Regions from separate parts of the Lysinibacillus sp. RC79 genome, predicted to be linked through region 1. Evidence: riboswitches for the same ligand, from Rfam matches in the RefSeq annotation. Region 1 holds a riboswitch; each other region holds the start of a gene.
The links. A riboswitch is a leader RNA that binds a small molecule or an ion and turns the genes downstream of it on or off. The one in region 1 is predicted to bind thiamine pyrophosphate.
Positions count from the first base shown of each region.

Region 2: it holds a riboswitch for thiamine pyrophosphate, as region 1 does, so the genes downstream of both, thiC (phosphomethylpyrimidine synthase ThiC) here and thiM (hydroxyethylthiazole kinase) in region 1, are expected to answer to the same signal.
Region 3: it holds a riboswitch for thiamine pyrophosphate, as region 1 does, so the genes downstream of both, ABH968_RS11415 (ABC transporter substrate-binding protein) here and thiM (hydroxyethylthiazole kinase) in region 1, are expected to answer to the same signal.
Region 4: it holds a riboswitch for thiamine pyrophosphate, as region 1 does, so the genes downstream of both, thiW (energy coupling factor transporter S component ThiW) here and thiM (hydroxyethylthiazole kinase) in region 1, are expected to answer to the same signal.

Region 1 covers NZ_JBGCCD010000014.1:127,743-131,961, forward strand. The annotation lists gene thiE (thiamine phosphate synthase) at 166-798, opposite strand; gene thiD (bifunctional hydroxymethylpyrimidine kinase/phosphomethylpyrimidine kinase) at 788-1,612, opposite strand; gene thiM (hydroxyethylthiazole kinase) at 1,612-2,367, opposite strand; TPP riboswitch at 2,455-2,553, opposite strand; gene mbcS (acyl-CoA synthetase MbcS) at 2,931-4,219, shown strand, end outside.
Region 2 covers NZ_JBGCCD010000016.1:106,250-110,468, reverse strand. The annotation lists gene ABH968_RS16110 (catalase) at 1-191, shown strand, start outside; gene thiC (phosphomethylpyrimidine synthase ThiC) at 329-2,107, opposite strand; TPP riboswitch at 2,245-2,359, opposite strand; gene ABH968_RS16100 (AEC family transporter) at 2,668-3,597, opposite strand; gene ABH968_RS16095 (methyl-accepting chemotaxis protein) at 3,760-4,219, opposite strand, start outside.
Region 3 covers NZ_JBGCCD010000009.1:136,321-140,539, forward strand. The annotation lists gene ABH968_RS11400 (ABC transporter ATP-binding protein) at 1-325, opposite strand, end outside; gene ABH968_RS11405 (ABC transporter permease) at 303-1,073, opposite strand; gene ABH968_RS11410 (thiamine-binding protein) at 1,073-1,363, opposite strand; gene ABH968_RS11415 (ABC transporter substrate-binding protein) at 1,365-2,360, opposite strand; TPP riboswitch at 2,535-2,644, opposite strand; gene parC (DNA topoisomerase IV subunit A) at 2,879-4,219, opposite strand, start outside.
Region 4 covers NZ_JBGCCD010000019.1:43,982-48,200, reverse strand. The annotation lists gene ABH968_RS17350 (ABC transporter substrate-binding protein) at 1-336, shown strand, start outside; gene ABH968_RS17345 (MFS transporter) at 559-1,755, shown strand; TPP riboswitch at 1,824-1,931, shown strand; gene thiW (energy coupling factor transporter S component ThiW) at 2,101-2,601, shown strand; gene ABH968_RS17335 (EVE domain-containing protein) at 2,677-3,123, opposite strand; gene ABH968_RS17330 (hypothetical protein) at 3,140-3,463, opposite strand; gene ABH968_RS17325 (MarR family winged helix-turn-helix transcriptional regulator) at 3,505-3,915, opposite strand; gene ABH968_RS17320 (VWA domain-containing protein) at 4,118-4,219, opposite strand, start outside.

The DNA of each region.
Region 1 (4,219 bases):
ATTAACAGGCAGTAATTTATCTATATCAAAAGAGAAGCGTCAGGTCCTCCCATTTCAATTCAAGGAGTGCAAAGAAATAGGTGGGGCTAACTGCCAGTAAAAACCCGATTGGTGAAGACTAATAATCAGTGGGGTAAAGACCCTCCCACTGTTTAAAGTTTCACTTTATCCTACAAATGATTTAAATGTAGAGACTGTATTTGAAATATCTTCACTTTCGCAAATGGCAGAAATAACTGCTATTCCATCCGCACCTGCTTTAAATACCGTATGTGCATTCCAGCAATTTATGCCTCCAATCGCAACGATAGGAAGCTCCGGATATTGTATCCGAACTTGCTGTAAAAAATCAGTTCCACTAGGTGGTTTGGCGTCGCTTTTAGAAGTGGTTGAAAAAACCGGACCAATTCCTACATAATCAGCACCGTATTGTAGAGCAGTTTGTAATTCAGCTTGTGAGTGAACAGAAACACCTAGAATCATGTTGCCAATTTTTTTACGTACCTTCGACACAGGAAAATCCTCTTGTCCAATATGAACACCATCCGCTCTAAGTTTTATAGCTAGCTCTAAATCATCGTTGACGATAAACGGAACATTATACTGCTGACAGAGCTTTTGACATTTCCGAGCAAAATTTTCATAGGCTTTCCCAGTAAGTGCATTTGGCCCTTTTTCACGGTATTGAAACATGGAAACTCCAGATTGGAGAGCTTTCTCTAAAACATTTATTGGATCTTGTTTGAAAACATTATCTGTACCCATAATAAAATATAGCTGTAGATCGTCACGTTTCATGAATGATCACCTCGCAAGAATCCTTATAGTTTTGATAGGCAAAATGATTTGTTGGACCATGGCCATTACCAATAAATAAATCATGCGTTATTGCTAATTGAATAAATTTTTTAGCTTCCTCAATCGCTTCTTCTAGAGGTAGTCCACGACCAAGAAAGGCAGTTAATGCAGCGGAAAACGTACAGCCTGTCCCATGCGTATTTTTTGTTGCAATACGTGTAGACTGCATGGAAAATGACCGACCGTCTTGAAAAAATACATAATCAGTAGCATAACATTGATCCTCTAAATGACCGCCTTTAATAATGACGCATTGAACGCCCATTTGTAATAAGACTTGAGCTGCTTCTTTAATATCTGTTAAAGAGTTGATTTTCCTTCCAGAAAGGGTTTCTGCCTCAGGAATGTTCGGTGTTACAATTGTTGCTAAAGGTAGCAAAAAACTACGTAATGCCTCAATTGCTTCTTGCTGTAATAAGCTTTCGCCACCTTTTGCAATCATGACAGGATCTACAATAAGCGGAATTTTCACTTCAGCTAAAATCTGTGCAATTGATTGGATTATTTCGGAGGAAAACAGCATTCCTGTTTTAACAGCACTAATTGAAAAATCTTCGACTAGCGCTATAAGTTGTTTTTCAACAAAGCTAACTTCAATTGGTAAGACATCCGATACACCAAGTGTGTTTTGGGCCGTTAAAGCTGTAATAACAGACGTTCCAAACACCTTTAATTCCTGAAATGTTTTTAAATCAGCCTGTATACCTGCACCGCCACCACTATCTGAACCAGCAATTGTCGTTACAATATGCATCATTCTTCACCACCCTTGGAAAGGCGATGTAATTCATTCAATACTGCAATTTGAAAATCGCCAATATATTGAGTTGAAGAAGCGGCTCGCTCTGCCACTTTTTTATAAAGCGATAAAGTTTCTACCAATTGGTCAAATAGTTTTTTTCCTGAGACGTAGGAGGCACAACAAATTGCACTTAATAAGCAACCTGTTCCGGTAATTTCTGTCATTTGAGAATTTCCACCTGTAACCCATTGCTGATGTTCGCCATCAGTAATAAAATCCTTTTCACCGGTCACAATCACAATACAATTGTAGAGTTGAGCTACTTGCTGTGCCTCAAGTTCTAAAGAAATGGAACCACTACCACTATCTACGCCTTTTTGTTGCCATTCTACATTGGCAATAGCTGCAAGTTCACCAATATTACAACGAATAGCCGCAAATTTTATTTCCTCCAGTAATTGTTGTACCGTTTGTTTCCGGTATGTTGTTGCACCTGCAGCAACAGGATCTAAAATAACGGGAATGCCAAGAGCATTTGCTTTTTTTCCTGCAAGTAACATTGATTCTTTCATTCGTTCATTAAGGGTACCAATATTTATCAAAAAACCTGAGGCAATTGCGACCATTTCTTCAACCTCATGACTGTCATCAGCCATGACTGGAGAAGCACCTATTGCTAATAAGCCATTTGCTTGAAAATTAGCCACAACATAATTAGTAATGCAATGAATAAGTGGATTTTGTTTACGGATCGTTTGAAAAATCAATTTAAGTCCTCCTTTTGGATGGACGTAAGCGTGCAAAAAAGGCCCTTTTTCGTGTAAAAAAAACACGTAAAAGAGCCTTTCATCAGTAATTAGATGTGTATTGCTCCCTACGTCAGTATTAACTAACAGGTTCAAAGGGTCAGGTTTTACCTTCTCAACTCTAAATGAGTCCCCCTGCAATTATGCTTTTAGTTGTCCAAAATGTACCATATTATTCATTCGTGTTCAATAGGGAATTTTTATCTGTGCGAAAGCGGAGCGACAGCAACAAGTGTTTTCTGTGCGAAAGCGGAGCGACAGCAACAAATGTTTTCTGTGCGAAAGCGAAGCGACAGCAACAAGTGTTTTCTGTGCGAAAGCGAAGCGACAGCAACAAATGTTTTCTGTGCGAAAGCGAAGCGACAGCAACAATTACACCAAGCTGAAATTGATAGAACTAAAACGTGACTGATGCCATATAGCAGAGCATGATAGTTGTCACGACTTTAATGAATTAGAGTGAATTCCATTGAAAATGATAAAAATTGAGTTTTATAATGAGCGTAATAAAGGGGGCACATGCCATGAAAAGAGAAGATTTAATCGCACCAGAATGGTATAACATTTCAGAGGAAATTGAAAAATATGCACAAGATTCTACGAAAAATGCATTAGTAGTTTATAACGAAGATGAGGAAATTCAGTATATAACATATACAGCTTTACTTGAAAAGGCGAATCAGGCAGCACATGTATTTACATCTCAAGGTTTAAAAAAAGGTGATGTTATTTTAGTCATGGTGCCGAGATCAGTTGAAGCGTATATCGTCTATATTGCAGCCTTAAAGACAGGTTTAACCATAATACCTAGCTCAGAAATGCTGAGAACGAAGGATATTGAATATCGAATCAATCATGCCAATGCAAAAGGTGTTATTGCATTTGAGCCTTATATTGAACAATTTGATAATGTGGAAAATTTACAAGAAATACAGCAATTTGTCATTGGTCATGCACATGGATCTTGGCAGGCATTGCTTGAAAAAATGCAAAACCAACCAACAACCTATATAAGTTCTACACCAACTAAGAGTACAGACATTGCATTTTTAGCATACACGAGTGGTACAACAGGCAATCCGAAGGCAGCGGTACATACACATGGCTGGGGTTACGCACACTTACGAACTACTGCACCAAATTGGTTAGGTGTCCAAGAAGGTGACATTGTTTGGGCTACAGCAGCTCCTGGCTGGCAAAAATGGATTTGGAGTCCGTTCCTTGCTACTTTAGGAAGTGGTGCAACAGCATTTGTTTACAAAGGTCACTTTGATGCGGCAACATACCTTGCACTGCTTGAAAAATTCAATATTAATATTCTGTGTTGCACGCCAACCGAATATCGATTTATGGCGGGGCTTGAAAATTTACGAGATTTCAATTTAAGTACAATACGTCAGGCTGTGTCAGCGGGTGAACCTTTAAATAGTGAAGTGATAAAAGTATTTTCCGAGGTCTTTAATTTACAAGTACGAGATGGTTATGGACAAACAGAGAATACATTACTTGTTGGTACAATGGTAGGGATGGAGTCTAAAATGGGCTCAATGGGGAAACCTACTCCGGGTAATACTGTAGAAATTATCAATGATTTTGGAAATCCTGTTGCAATCGGAGAAGTTGGAGATATTGCTGTTCACTGTGAAACACCCGCGTTATTTAAAAAATATTTAAACGATCCCGAACGTACAAATTTACAATTTAGAGGCGAATGGTATATTACCGGAGATCGTGCATATAAAGATGAAGATGGCTATTTTTGGTTTGAAGGACGTGGGGATGATGTCATTATATCGTCTGGCTATACGATTGG
Region 2 (4,219 bases), on a different contig from region 1:
AACAACAACGCCTATTCGAAAATACTGCTAATGATATGGCGTCAGTTGAAGAGTTCATCAAACGTCGCCATATCCTGCACTGCTATCTAGCTGATCCAGCATATGGTGAAGGTGTAGCAAAAGCTATGGGTCTTTCATTAGAAGGCGTGGATCTTTCAAACCCATACGTAAAACAACCAACTAACGTTTAATTCTCCACATATTCCAAATATTATTGATATCCAAATCCAACTTTTTACTCCATGTGAAGGGCAACCTCACATGGAGTTTTTTTATCTTAATGACCAAAAAAGGCTTATATCTGATAGATACAAGCCTGCTCTAATAATTATTGATAAATTTGACTGCCTGCCTTTTTAAATTCCTCGGCTTTCTCCTGCATACCTTTGTGGATTGCTTCAGTAGTATTTAGGTCTCCTTCTTTTGCATAATTACGAATATCCTGTGAGATTCTCATACTACAAAACTTAGGGCCACACATTGAACAGAAGTGCGCAGTTTTCGCCCCTTCTGCAGGCAATGTTTCATCATGGTATTCGACTGCACGCTCTGGATCAAGCGATAGGTTGAATTGATCCCGCCAGCGGAATTCAAAGCGTGCCTTAGATAGTGCATCGTCACGCTGCTGTGCTCCCGGATGCCCTTTCGCTAAATCTGCCGCGTGTGCAGCAATTTTATACGTAATAACCCCTACACGAACATCCTCACGATTTGGTAAGCCTAGATGCTCTTTAGGCGTCACATAACATAGCATTGCTGTACCATACCAACCGATCATCGCAGCACCAATAGCCGATGTAATATGGTCATAGCCAGGAGCAATATCTGTTGTCAGTGGCCCTAAAGTATAAAAAGGAGCTTCCTTACACACCTCTAATTGCTTATCCATATTTTCTTTAATAAGATGCATTGGCACATGCCCTGGTCCCTCTACCATCACCTGTACATCATGCTTCCAGGCGATTTGCGTTAATTCCCCTAGCGTTTCTAGCTCCGCAAACTGAGCCTCATCATTTGCATCTGCAATAGAACCAGGACGTAAACCATCACCTAAAGAGAAGGCAACATCATAGGTTTTCATAATTTCGCAAATTTCTTCAAAATGAGTATATAAGAAGCTTTCTTGATGGTGATATAAACACCACTGTGCCATAATCGAGCCTCCTCGAGACACTATGCCTGTTACACGATTAGCCGTTAATGGCACATAGCGTAGCAATACCCCTGCATGAATCGTGAAGTAATCAACACCTTGCTCTGCCTGTTCGATTAACGTATCACGATACACTTCCCACGTTAAATCCTCTGCCACACCATTTACTTTTTCTAACGCTTGATAAATCGGCACCGTTCCCACTGGCACCGCGGCATTACGGATAATCCATTCACGTGTCGTATGAATATGCTTACCAGTAGATAAATCCATAATGTTATCAGCACCCCAGCGTGTAGCCCACGTCATTTTTTCTACCTCTTCTGCAATAGAGGATGACACCGCTGAATTTCCAATATTGGCGTTAATTTTTACGTGGAAGTTACGTCCAATAATCATCGGCTCTGCCTCAGGGTGATTAATATTAGATGGCAAAATAGCACGTCCTGCCGCGATCTCTGAGCGCACAAATTCTGGGTCCATATTTTCGCGAATCGCTACAAATTCCATTTCTGGAGTAATAATTCCCTTTCGTGCATAGTGAAGCTGTGTTACATTTTTACCTTTCTTCGCACGCAAAGGCTTTCTAGATAAATCCGGAAAAACATTTTCATTCATTCGTGGATCATCAGCTTTACGGAATCCATTATCTTCTGGCTTGATAGTACGACCTTCGTATTCTTCAACGTCACCTCGTTCTTTGATCCATACACTACATAAAGCTGGCAATCCTTTTGTAATATCCACCTTATATGCAGGATCAGTGTACGGGCCGCTCGTATCATAAACACGTACTGGCGCATTTTCCTCTTCACCAAAGCTTCCTGTCGTCGGACTTAGAGCAATTTCACGCATTGGCACTAAAATATCTGGTCGAGATCCTTCTACGTAAACTTTTTTACTTCCTTCAAAACTTGACATAATCGTAATATTCTTGTCGCTAACTGTTGTCATAAACTACTTCGCTCCCTTTTACATTTATTCCAAGGACCGAATCTAGCTCACCCCAACAAAAACAAAAAGCCGAATCCAAAAAAAAATTTGGATCCGGCTAAGAATGTAAAGGTATAGTTATTGCAAATAACGTAGAGTGCAATAATGGTTAACTTTCCCACGCTGGTATGAGCCAGATCAGGTCCAAAGGGTCAAGAAACCTCTATGCGTTTCCCTCTCAGCCTGACTCATCAGACTCCCCTAGTTAATGCTATTAAGTTTGATGCTAGTGTAGCAGATATTGTTAAGAGATGGAAGCTTCATTTGAATATTTTTGTGTCATCATCATAACGTGTGGTTGATTTCCGTTCCGGCTGGGCGCTTTCCTGGGGGCGTCCGATGAGCCGCTAATCCCCAAGGAGTCGCCCAGCCTCCACTCCAATCAACTTATTTACATGGCATACGTTTTAAAAAGTATAATCCCTAACTTTTGGTGATTATCCTATTTTTAAAAATCAGAAGGAAAACCGCTTACTCCAGATGGGCTGTCACTCTATCTTATTCCGAATAACATCCAGCTGTTAGGTAAACAACAGTTCCGCTACGTAAATCACAATCGTCACTGTAATACAGCTCACAATCGTTGAAAATAATACTGTTTGTGCAGCAGTTGCCGATTCTACGTCATATTCTAATGCCAGACTAGAACTATTTCGCGATGTCGGGAACGAACTAGCTATAAAAAGTGATTGTGCCACGACACCGTCAAGGCCAAGTACATAAATGATCAGCAATGCTACGGCTGGCCCTATGACTAGTCGTGTAAAACAGCTAATGAATACCATTTTATTGAACATGGATTTGATTTCAAGCTGTGATAGTTGTGCCCCTAAAGTTATTAATGCTACTGCGATAAAGCCATCTGCCACATGGTCTATCGGAATTTTTACAAACTGCGGAATAGCGATATTAAAATAGTTCATTGCAACACCAATAATAAGTGCATGAATAATAGGCATTTTGAGGAAGTCTTTCACAATAGACATGCCCGATTTTGTTGAAGAGATTAAATTGTACAAGCCGTAAGTATAGGTCGTCATATTTTGAAATATTACGAGAATGACCTGAATCGCTACTCCAATCGGCTGGGTCACGAAAATCATTTGTGCAACCGGAATACCATAGTTACCTGAATTAATTAGGACAACACTATTTTTAAACACCGCAGCCTCGGGTTTTGCTAAGCCGAGTCCCTTTGCTAGAAAGTGACTAAGTACCATTTGGCTTCCGATAAAGAGTAGAATAAATAATGCAACTTCCCCAAGCACAGACAGCTCTATACTCGTTTCATATATATTCACAAAAACAGCTGCGGGCATGAAACAATATGTAATAAGTTGAGATAACGCCTTTAAATTAAAGCGAAATTTCTTTTGTAAAACTGCACCAAGTACTAAAAGCACTAAAATTGGAGCTACAATTTTAAAAAAAATCATACCGAGATACATCATAGCGTGTCCCCTTTCCTCTCCTATAGTAGTGCTGTTTTAATACTTGGTCAATGTACCTCACCGTTAACTCATAGCCCTTTACGAGGCATTTTTAGTCCAATGCCTTTTACCATAAATAAAAAGACTGCTTCACATATTGAAGCAGTCTTTTGCTGAAAAAAGTTAAACGAGCTTAAATCGATTAACGACCTCTTGTAATTCTTTTGAAACCTCGTTCATATTATTGATGGACTCTGCAACCTTTTGTAGTTCCGCTTGTTGGTCAATAGCAGATGCACTTACCTGTTCTGCAGATGCAGCAGTCTCCTCAGAAATAGCAGAAATACTTTGGATTGCCATTATCGCTTGATTTTTATGCTCTAACATATGAGAAAGTTTAGTCATTAACTCACTAATTGACGTTGCAATAGAACTAGAAAGCTCACTATTGTCTTTAAACGCAACCTCAGTGCTTTGTACTGACTCATTTTGAGCTTGTATTAAGCCTGCGTTTGAGGCAATGACAGCTACCGTTTGCTGAGAATTTTCAAGAATGCTATCTACTGTTTGCTTAATAACATCTGTTTCATTTCTGGATTGCTCTGCTAGCTTTCGTACCTCCTCAGCGACAACTGCAAAACCT
Region 3 (4,219 bases), on a different contig from region 1:
ATTCCTTCGCAACGTTGACATTTGGTTTTCCATGAAGCTCCTCGACCATCGTGACGTTTTCTACTATCGTACGCCATGGTAATAAGCATGGCTGCTGAGGCATATAGCCAATCGTTCCTCTTTTTTGCTGGATATCTGTATCGTTTAATAAAATGGCACCCTTATCAATAGAAGAAACACCGCCAATTAATTGAAAGAGTGTACTTTTTCCACTGCCTGACGGACCGATAATCGCCACAAATTCGCCGTCCTTCACCTCAAAAGATAAATTTCGAATAACCGGAAGAGCATCAAAGGATTTATCAATGTTTTGAATGCTTAGCATGGAGTCCTCTCCCCTTCACAACAAGTTTTTCTAATAATTGAATAGCACTAAATAATAGTAAACTTAAAAAAATGATAGCAAAAATCGCTACAAATACACGATCCGTCCGAAATGAAGATTGTGCCAATGTCATATAGACACCAATTCCCTTTTTCGCACCTAGCCATTCTGCAATGACAGCCCCCATTACGCTATACGTTGCCGCAATTTTAATGCCTGAAAAAATTGCCGGGTACGCAAATGGCCATTCAAGCTTCCAAAAGGTTTGTGCTTTCGTTGCACCAATCATCTCAAAATAATGCTTCAGCTCAGGTGAGGTTTGACGAAAGCCATCCATTGCCGAAATAACGATGGGGAAAAAGCACACAAGACAAATAATAATGAGCTTTGGCAATAAACCAAAGCCAAACCAAATGATTAATAACGGTGCTAGGACGAGCACAGGGACATTCTGCGACATAATGAGAATAGGATAAAATAGCTCCCGCACAAACGTAAAACGATGTAATAGCACGGCAACCGTTAATCCACATAATATCCCGATGGCTAGACCAAGAAGTGCTAATTGAACAGTCGCAAAAGCATGTGGCACAAACGTCTCATACGATTGCAAGCCTTCTTTTAAAATGGCACTTGGTGCGGGCAATAGCCAATGTGGCACGTCTGCAAAACGGACAATTAGTTCCCATATGAATAAGAGGAAGGCGATAAAAATTATCGTCCTTCCTTGTTTGAAAGCCTGCCTCATCACTGATATTTCTCCGTTAGTGTATCCATAGTAATACCGGATGGCTGATATAAAATTTTCACTTGTGTAATGACATTAATAGCGCCAAGCTCAATCATCTTATCATTCATTTTTTCAATGATTTGTAGTAAAGTCGATAGCTCACCCTCCATTGTCGTTTCTAATGGATGAACTTCATATTTCACCCCAGATGCGTCGATAACCATAATCGCTGCATCGACAAATGGGATCACATCTTCATATTTTTCAGTTTTCGGGATAATTTGTACACTTATTAATGAGTTTGCCATACTATTTTGTCTCCTTTTTCGGTAAAAAGTCGTTTGTAAATGCTTGTTTTGCGTTAAATTCGCCCTCTAAAACTTTGTTGCTGGCCATCCATTTCGCATAGTTTTCCCAGACAGCTAGCTTTTGCTCGCCCCATTGTGCAGCGTCGTCTTGATACTTATCTGCTAGCCATTCCTGACTTTTATGCACAAGGTTTTTATCTAAATCAGGTACCGCTTCTAGTAAAATATCAGCTGCCTCATTTGGATGTTTTATCGCATATTCATAGCCCTTTGCTGCAGCAGCGACAAATGCTTTTACCGTCTCTGGGTCATTCTTAATCATTTTTTCATTTGTTGCAAGTACAGGTGTGTAATAATCTAACTGATCACTATAATCTGTTAAATATAACATGTTCAGTTTTTCACCACGTTGTTCTGCTTCGATACCTGTCCATGCATAATAAATCCACGCAAAATCAATATCTTTTTTCATCATTGTGAAGAAATCTATATCGCCTGCATTGACAATATCTAACTTATTAATATCCGCATTTTCTGTTTGCATAAGTGATTGTAGTACTGCCTGTTCAAGTGGTGCACCCCAGCCACCATATGTTTTACCTTCAAAATCCTTCGGTGACGTAATCCCTTTTGATGCAATGGATGCAAAGCCAGAAGTATTATGTTGAATAATCGCTGCAATCGATACTAAAGGTACATCCTGCACACGTGCCTGTGTAACCCCTTCCTGATAGCTTACACCAAACTGAGCTTTACCAGATGCCACAAGCTGATCTGCACCCGCTTCGCCAGGTAATAAAATATCAACATCTAAGCCCTGTTCCTTAAAGTAGCCAAGTTTTTTCGCTACATATAAGCCTGTATGATTTGTGTTCGGTGTCCAGTCGAGAACGACCGATACTTTTGTTAATCCCTTAGCATCCTTTTTATCCTCTTTTTCGCTACAGCCCGCTAATGTTAAAAGCGCAGCCAACAGGATCAATAACCATTTTTTCATGCTGAATCCTCCCAGTAAGTAGTTTGAAAGTGTTCATGAATGAATGTGTTGACCAGAAGAAAGCGTATTCACTTTATGTCTGCACCCAAGTTTTGTGCATACAACAATTGCTTGTAACATAAAAAACGCCTAGGATTCCTCCCAGACGTTTTGTAATCAGTATCAAAAATTTAAATTTTTTGAATAGATGTTCCCTACGCTGGTACGAGCCAAATCAGGTTCAAAGGGTCAGCGTCTATCGGACACAATCTCAGCTGGCAACACCAGCCCCCCTACATTCTTTCCATATGAACTTTTCGTGATTATTATACCCATAACTATCCGGAAATGACAAGGCTCTATTTGCCGAAAGCGCTGTAAATATAAAAGCCCATCTCTATCTTGAATTCTATTTTCTGAATTCAACGATTCCCTCCCTTCTTTAGATTGTATAGATTAGGCATAGCTTAAAGCTTGTTTTTTCAATTTAGATATAAAAAGCCCAGCTCTCAAAAGGAGCGTGGGCTAGAAAATTAGTTTTATTTCTCTTCTTTTTTGGCCGTTAATACATGTGAAATGGCACCGTCTGTAGCAATATCTACTTTAAAGGAACCGTTTGAATGGCGATCTGCTCGAGTTAATGCTTGTACATCAATAATCTCTTGTACGCCTTTTTCTGTTTCGATGATCAGCTGTTCGTCATTAGTAGCCTTGACTACAGCCACGATACGATGTGGGTTCGCTTTTAATTCTGTTAACACTTTTAAACCGCGTTTCGCACGACTAGTCATTTCTACCTCGGCTACATTCATTTTCTTCACTGCACCACGCTGCGTCACAATCGCAACATATGCCGTGTCATTTGGCGGTAAAACATTAACGCCGACTAATGCCTCTCCCTCTTTCAGCGTAATTCCTTTGACGCCGCCTGTTTTTACACCTGTTACTGGTAATTCCTCCATTGGGAAACGAATAGCATAAGCCGTATCTGTCGTTAACATTAGTTCTGCCTCGTCCGTCACGATATCTACAAAAATCATTTCATCGCCTGACTTGACATTCATCGTTTTGATTGGCTTCGAATAGCGTGTAACGGCATAATCTGCTAAAAGTGAGCGTTTAATTTGTCCATCTTTCGTAGCCGTTAAAATATACGTATTGGCCTGTTCGAATGTTTCAAAACCGTATACAGCAATAATAGATTCATCTTCCCCGGTTGGCACAATACTTGAAATATGCTGACCAAGATCCTTCCAACGAATATCAGGTAGTTCATGGACAGGCTGATAGATATAATTGCCTCGATTTGTGAACAGTAATAGATGATGCTGCGTATTTAAATTCGCTTCATATAACAAATAATCGGAATCCTTCATCGCAAAATCTTGACCATTCGAAGCTGCATGTGAACGTGTAGATGTACGCTTAATATAGCCATCCTTTGTGACAGTCACTACGACCTCTTCACTTGGGACAAGAACATCTAACGTAATTTTAATTTCTTCAATTTCTTGTTCGATTTTTGAACGACGTGGCTCTGCAAAGCGCTTTTTAATGTCAAGTAGTTCCTGTTTAATAACACGTACAAGTTTTGCTTCACTATTAAGAATACCTTCAAGCTTGGCGATAAGTTTATTTAATTCATCTTGTTCATTGCGAAGTTCTGTGATATCTGTATTTGTTAAACGATATAATTGCAAGCTAACGATTGCCTCTGATTGCACTTCTGTAAAATCAAACTTCACCTGTAAATTCGTTTTCGCATCTCGTTTATCATTAGAAGAACGAATCGTTGCAATGACTTCATCTAAAATGGACAGCGCCTTGATCAAGCCTTCAACAATATGCGAACGATCTTTAGCCTTTTGCAAATCATAAAT
Region 4 (4,219 bases), on a different contig from region 1:
AATGAAGAATTAGACTTTGCTGTACCAAAAGAAGGCTCAAATTTATGGTTTGACAATATGGTTATCCCAAAAACATCAAAAAATATAGATGGTGCACATGCCTTCATTAATTTTATGCTGAAAGCTAAATCAGGGGCTAAAAATGCTGATTATGTAGGCTATTCTACCCCTAATATTGCAGCGATGAAATTAATGGATAAAGAAGTTGTATCTGATAAGCGCTTCTATCCTTCTGAAGAACAACGTAAAACATTAGAAGTTTATAAAAATCTAGGTCCTGATTACTTAGGCAAATACAATGAGCTGTTTTTAGAATTTAAAATGAGTATTCGATAAACCATTTTAACCCACTTATAGCTGTTCTCACGTTACAAACGTTGAGAACAGCTTTTTTCGTTTAGCTGGAGATACACTTCTGTGAAAAAACTAGCTGGCCGTATTTGTGTTAATAAAAGAATCCCCATGAATTTACTTGTAAATCTCAGACTTATAGTCAATAGCAAACGTACAAGCCTTGTGGTAGACTGTAGTATATTTGATTAAAGAAAGGGGTATTCGATGACCCAGCAGAAGTCTAACAAGGCGGCTTTGTATATTTTAATGTTTAATATGTTTATCGCAATGGGGAGTATCGGAATTATTATTCCTGTCATGCCTGAGTATTTAAAACTATTTGGTGCTGCAGGACAAGTACTTGGTATGTTGATTGCAACGTTCGCCTTTGCACAATTCGTATTTTCTCCAATCGCTGGGAATCTTTCGGATCAATACGGTCGAAAAAATCTCATTATTTTTGGTCTTATCGTAACAGGACTTGCACAAATTGGTTTCGGGCTTTCTACAGATGTATGGATGCTCTTCTTGGCACGCTTTTTAGGTGGTCTTGGTTCTGCATTTGTGGCTCCTCCTATAATGGCTTTTGTGGCAGATGTCACAACGTATGAGGAACGAGGAAAAGGTATGGGTATGCTAGGGGCAGCAATGTCCTTGGGTTTTATGATCGGACCAGGTATCGGTGGATTCCTCTCAAAAGTTAGTTTGCATTTTCCATTTTATACTGCTGGATGTGCAGCTATCTTAGCAGCTATTTTATCGTTCTTTTTATTACCTGCTACAAAACCGAACACCGCGAAAAAGGCGCAGAAGCAGGATAATCTTGTAAAGCAGATGGCCCGTTCAGTCCGAATGCCTTATTTTGTCATGCTAATTATCATGCTTGTATTCTCTTTCGGAATTGCTAACTTCCAAACAACACTATCATTATTTGTTACAGAGAAGTTTAATTACACACCTACTGATATCGCCATTATATTAGTTATGGGCGGCGCTTTTGGTGTTGTTGTACAAATATTTGTTATTACACCGCTGTTTAATCGCTTCGGCGAAATGAAAGTAGTGTTAGTCAATTTATTTATTGCAGCCGTTTCGATTTTCTTAATATTATTCGCATCTGGTTTTGCACTTATTTTAATTGTAGCGACAATCTTCTCTACAGCTACGACATTGATTCGTCCAGCTGTCAACACATTGATTTCAAAGCTTGCTGAGAATGAACAAGGCTATGCAGCTGGTCTGAACAATGCTTATATGAGTCTTGGTAATATGATTGGTCCAGCTTTAGCAGGTATATTATTCGATTGGAATATGAACAGTCCTTATATTTTCGGGTCTATTATTTTAATGGCTTGTTTCTTCCTTGCCCTTATTTGGACAATGAAAAAAGCACCACACCTTATGCATCCTGATACAAAATAGTCTGAAAAGTTATTGACTATTTTGAGTAGTATGCTACATTATTATGTGAAAAACCAACAATTTAATCCTTTTACCACTAGGGGAGTCTTTAAAAGGCTGAGACGTATATTATCATATACGGACCCTTTGAACCTGATCTAGTTCACACTAGCGGAGGGAAGTGGCGACACTTGCTTTTTGTTATGTAAATGCAGGGCCGCTTCCTATTGTTTTTAGGAAGCGGCTTTTTCACGCTCTAGCTGCAGTATTCCCATGTTTAGCGGCGTTTCTCACGCTTTTTGCGGCGGAAATTCCATGTCTACCGGCGATAACTATAAAAATTCATATTTCTAAGGAGTGGAAATTATGTCAATTCGAAAACTAACAATCATGGCCTTATTAGTAGCAATTGCCGTAGCAGGTTCTACCTTTATTTCAATACCAACGGGAATTGCACGTGCCTATCCTGTACAACATGCTATTAATGTTATTAGCGCTATCATTCTTGGACCAGTGCCTACTGTTATGGTCGCCTTTGTCACAGCCATTATTCGTATTTTAACAGGCACAGGCTCACTATTAGCTATACCTGGCAGTGTTATTGGCGCTTTGTGTGCAGCTCTTGCCTATAAATACAGCGGCAAGCAATGGCTTGCAGGTGTCGGTGAAATGTTTGGGACAGGTATTATTGCCTCACTCATTGCAGTACCTTACGCACATTTATTAATGGGGACATCCGTTGCTGCTTTATTTTTCATGCCGGCTTTTTTAACCTCAAGTACTATTGGTGCTGTCTTAGGCATTGTCATTGCTAGCAATTTGCGTAAAACAGTATTTGTAACTAACCTTAACACTTGGCTTAAATAATGATTAATAGCAATTTAACATTACTTTCTTAATGACAATTAATTAAGAAAGTAGCGTTTTTTGTTCCTACCAAATTCACCCATACTTCAATGGTAATCCCATTTCATGAGCAATTGATAAAAAGTCTTTTTTGCTTATTTCAAAATGACCGAATCTGAATTTATAGCCATATTTCGATTTGTCTTCTACAAATTCTAAATAATCTAAGATCCTTTTTATTGGTACTGCTTTTGCATCTTTATAAAAGTCTATATCTCTTCGAAAAGGAATAAAATTTGCTGCCATTTGGAACTCGTATATTCGCTCGTCTTTTACTCTTCCAATTGCAGTAAACGCTCTTACAGGTTCATTACCATCTAGACTTTTTTTAGGAGAATAATATATAATCCAGTCTCCTTTTCTCATTCGTTTCAAAGGTCTTTCTTTGCCGTGGCATAGCTGACTGAATCCTCCCTCAACCCCTTTTTGCACATGATTGAGAGATGCCACGCCAATCCAATATTTCGTGTCCTTTTCAGTCATAGGAAGAGCTCTCCTTTTATTTTGGGATCATCGTAAACGATTTTATTTTTTCATTTTCAAGAATCAACTTTTCCTCCAAAATCACTGGGTTTGGCAAACCATCCCAAGTAGTTGAAACTGTAGCAATACATTCTGTATCATCACCTTCAATATTTTGGATAGTTAACTTAAACCCTTTCGGCATAGGTGAAGTGTAAAATTTCTGTATCTCTTTTCTTCCTTTTAAAATTTCACCTTTAAAATTTTTCAATTCCCCATGATCTGCATACATATCAGATAAATCTTGACCCTCTTCTTGTGCTCTTTTTAAATACTCCTTCATAACCTCTACTGCTTTCATATGTCATCACTCTTTCATTTTTATTGATAAGGTTTTAAACCCTATTCACGATTTTCATATACTTTTGTCAATATGCTTTTCAATTGCTCTTTTTCTTCCAATGAAAGTACGTTCAAAACATCATTCTCAGAAATTGAAAGGGTCTTCAATAATTCTTCTGCCAAATTTTCACCCTGTTCCGTAAGGCATATTAGATTCTCTCTTCTATTTTCTGGATTTTTCTCCCTATAAACATAATTTCTTTCTTCTAGACCATCGATAAAAAAGCGGACACTATTTTTATCCAACTTTAAAATTTGCCCTATTTGAATTTGACTAAGTTTTTTTTCTTTTACAGCAATCATGATCCCGACTTCTCTGGATTTCATTTGAAATTTTTCGCTAATATATTTCTCGAGATTTTCCTCTAAAGCCTCTGCTAGCTTAAAACTTAGAAAACCAAATGAATTCATTATAGTGGTCATTTTAACTTCTCCTCCAAACCGTTTAACATAATAATATAAAAAAATGATAGTAATATTTTATTACTATCATCGATTATTACATTTATATCTATTTGTTTGCAAGATTAATTTTGCTTTTCATAAAAAATTCACTAATTTCACAAAAAACGATGACTCATTACTATAAAGCAATGAACCATCGTTTTATCTGTTAGGATCGTTTTTTCATGCCCTTTAATAGCTGGGCAACATTTGTGTCCTCTGCCTGTATTTGTTTTTCCTCTACAAGCTGTTCTTTTTTCTTTGGTCTTGT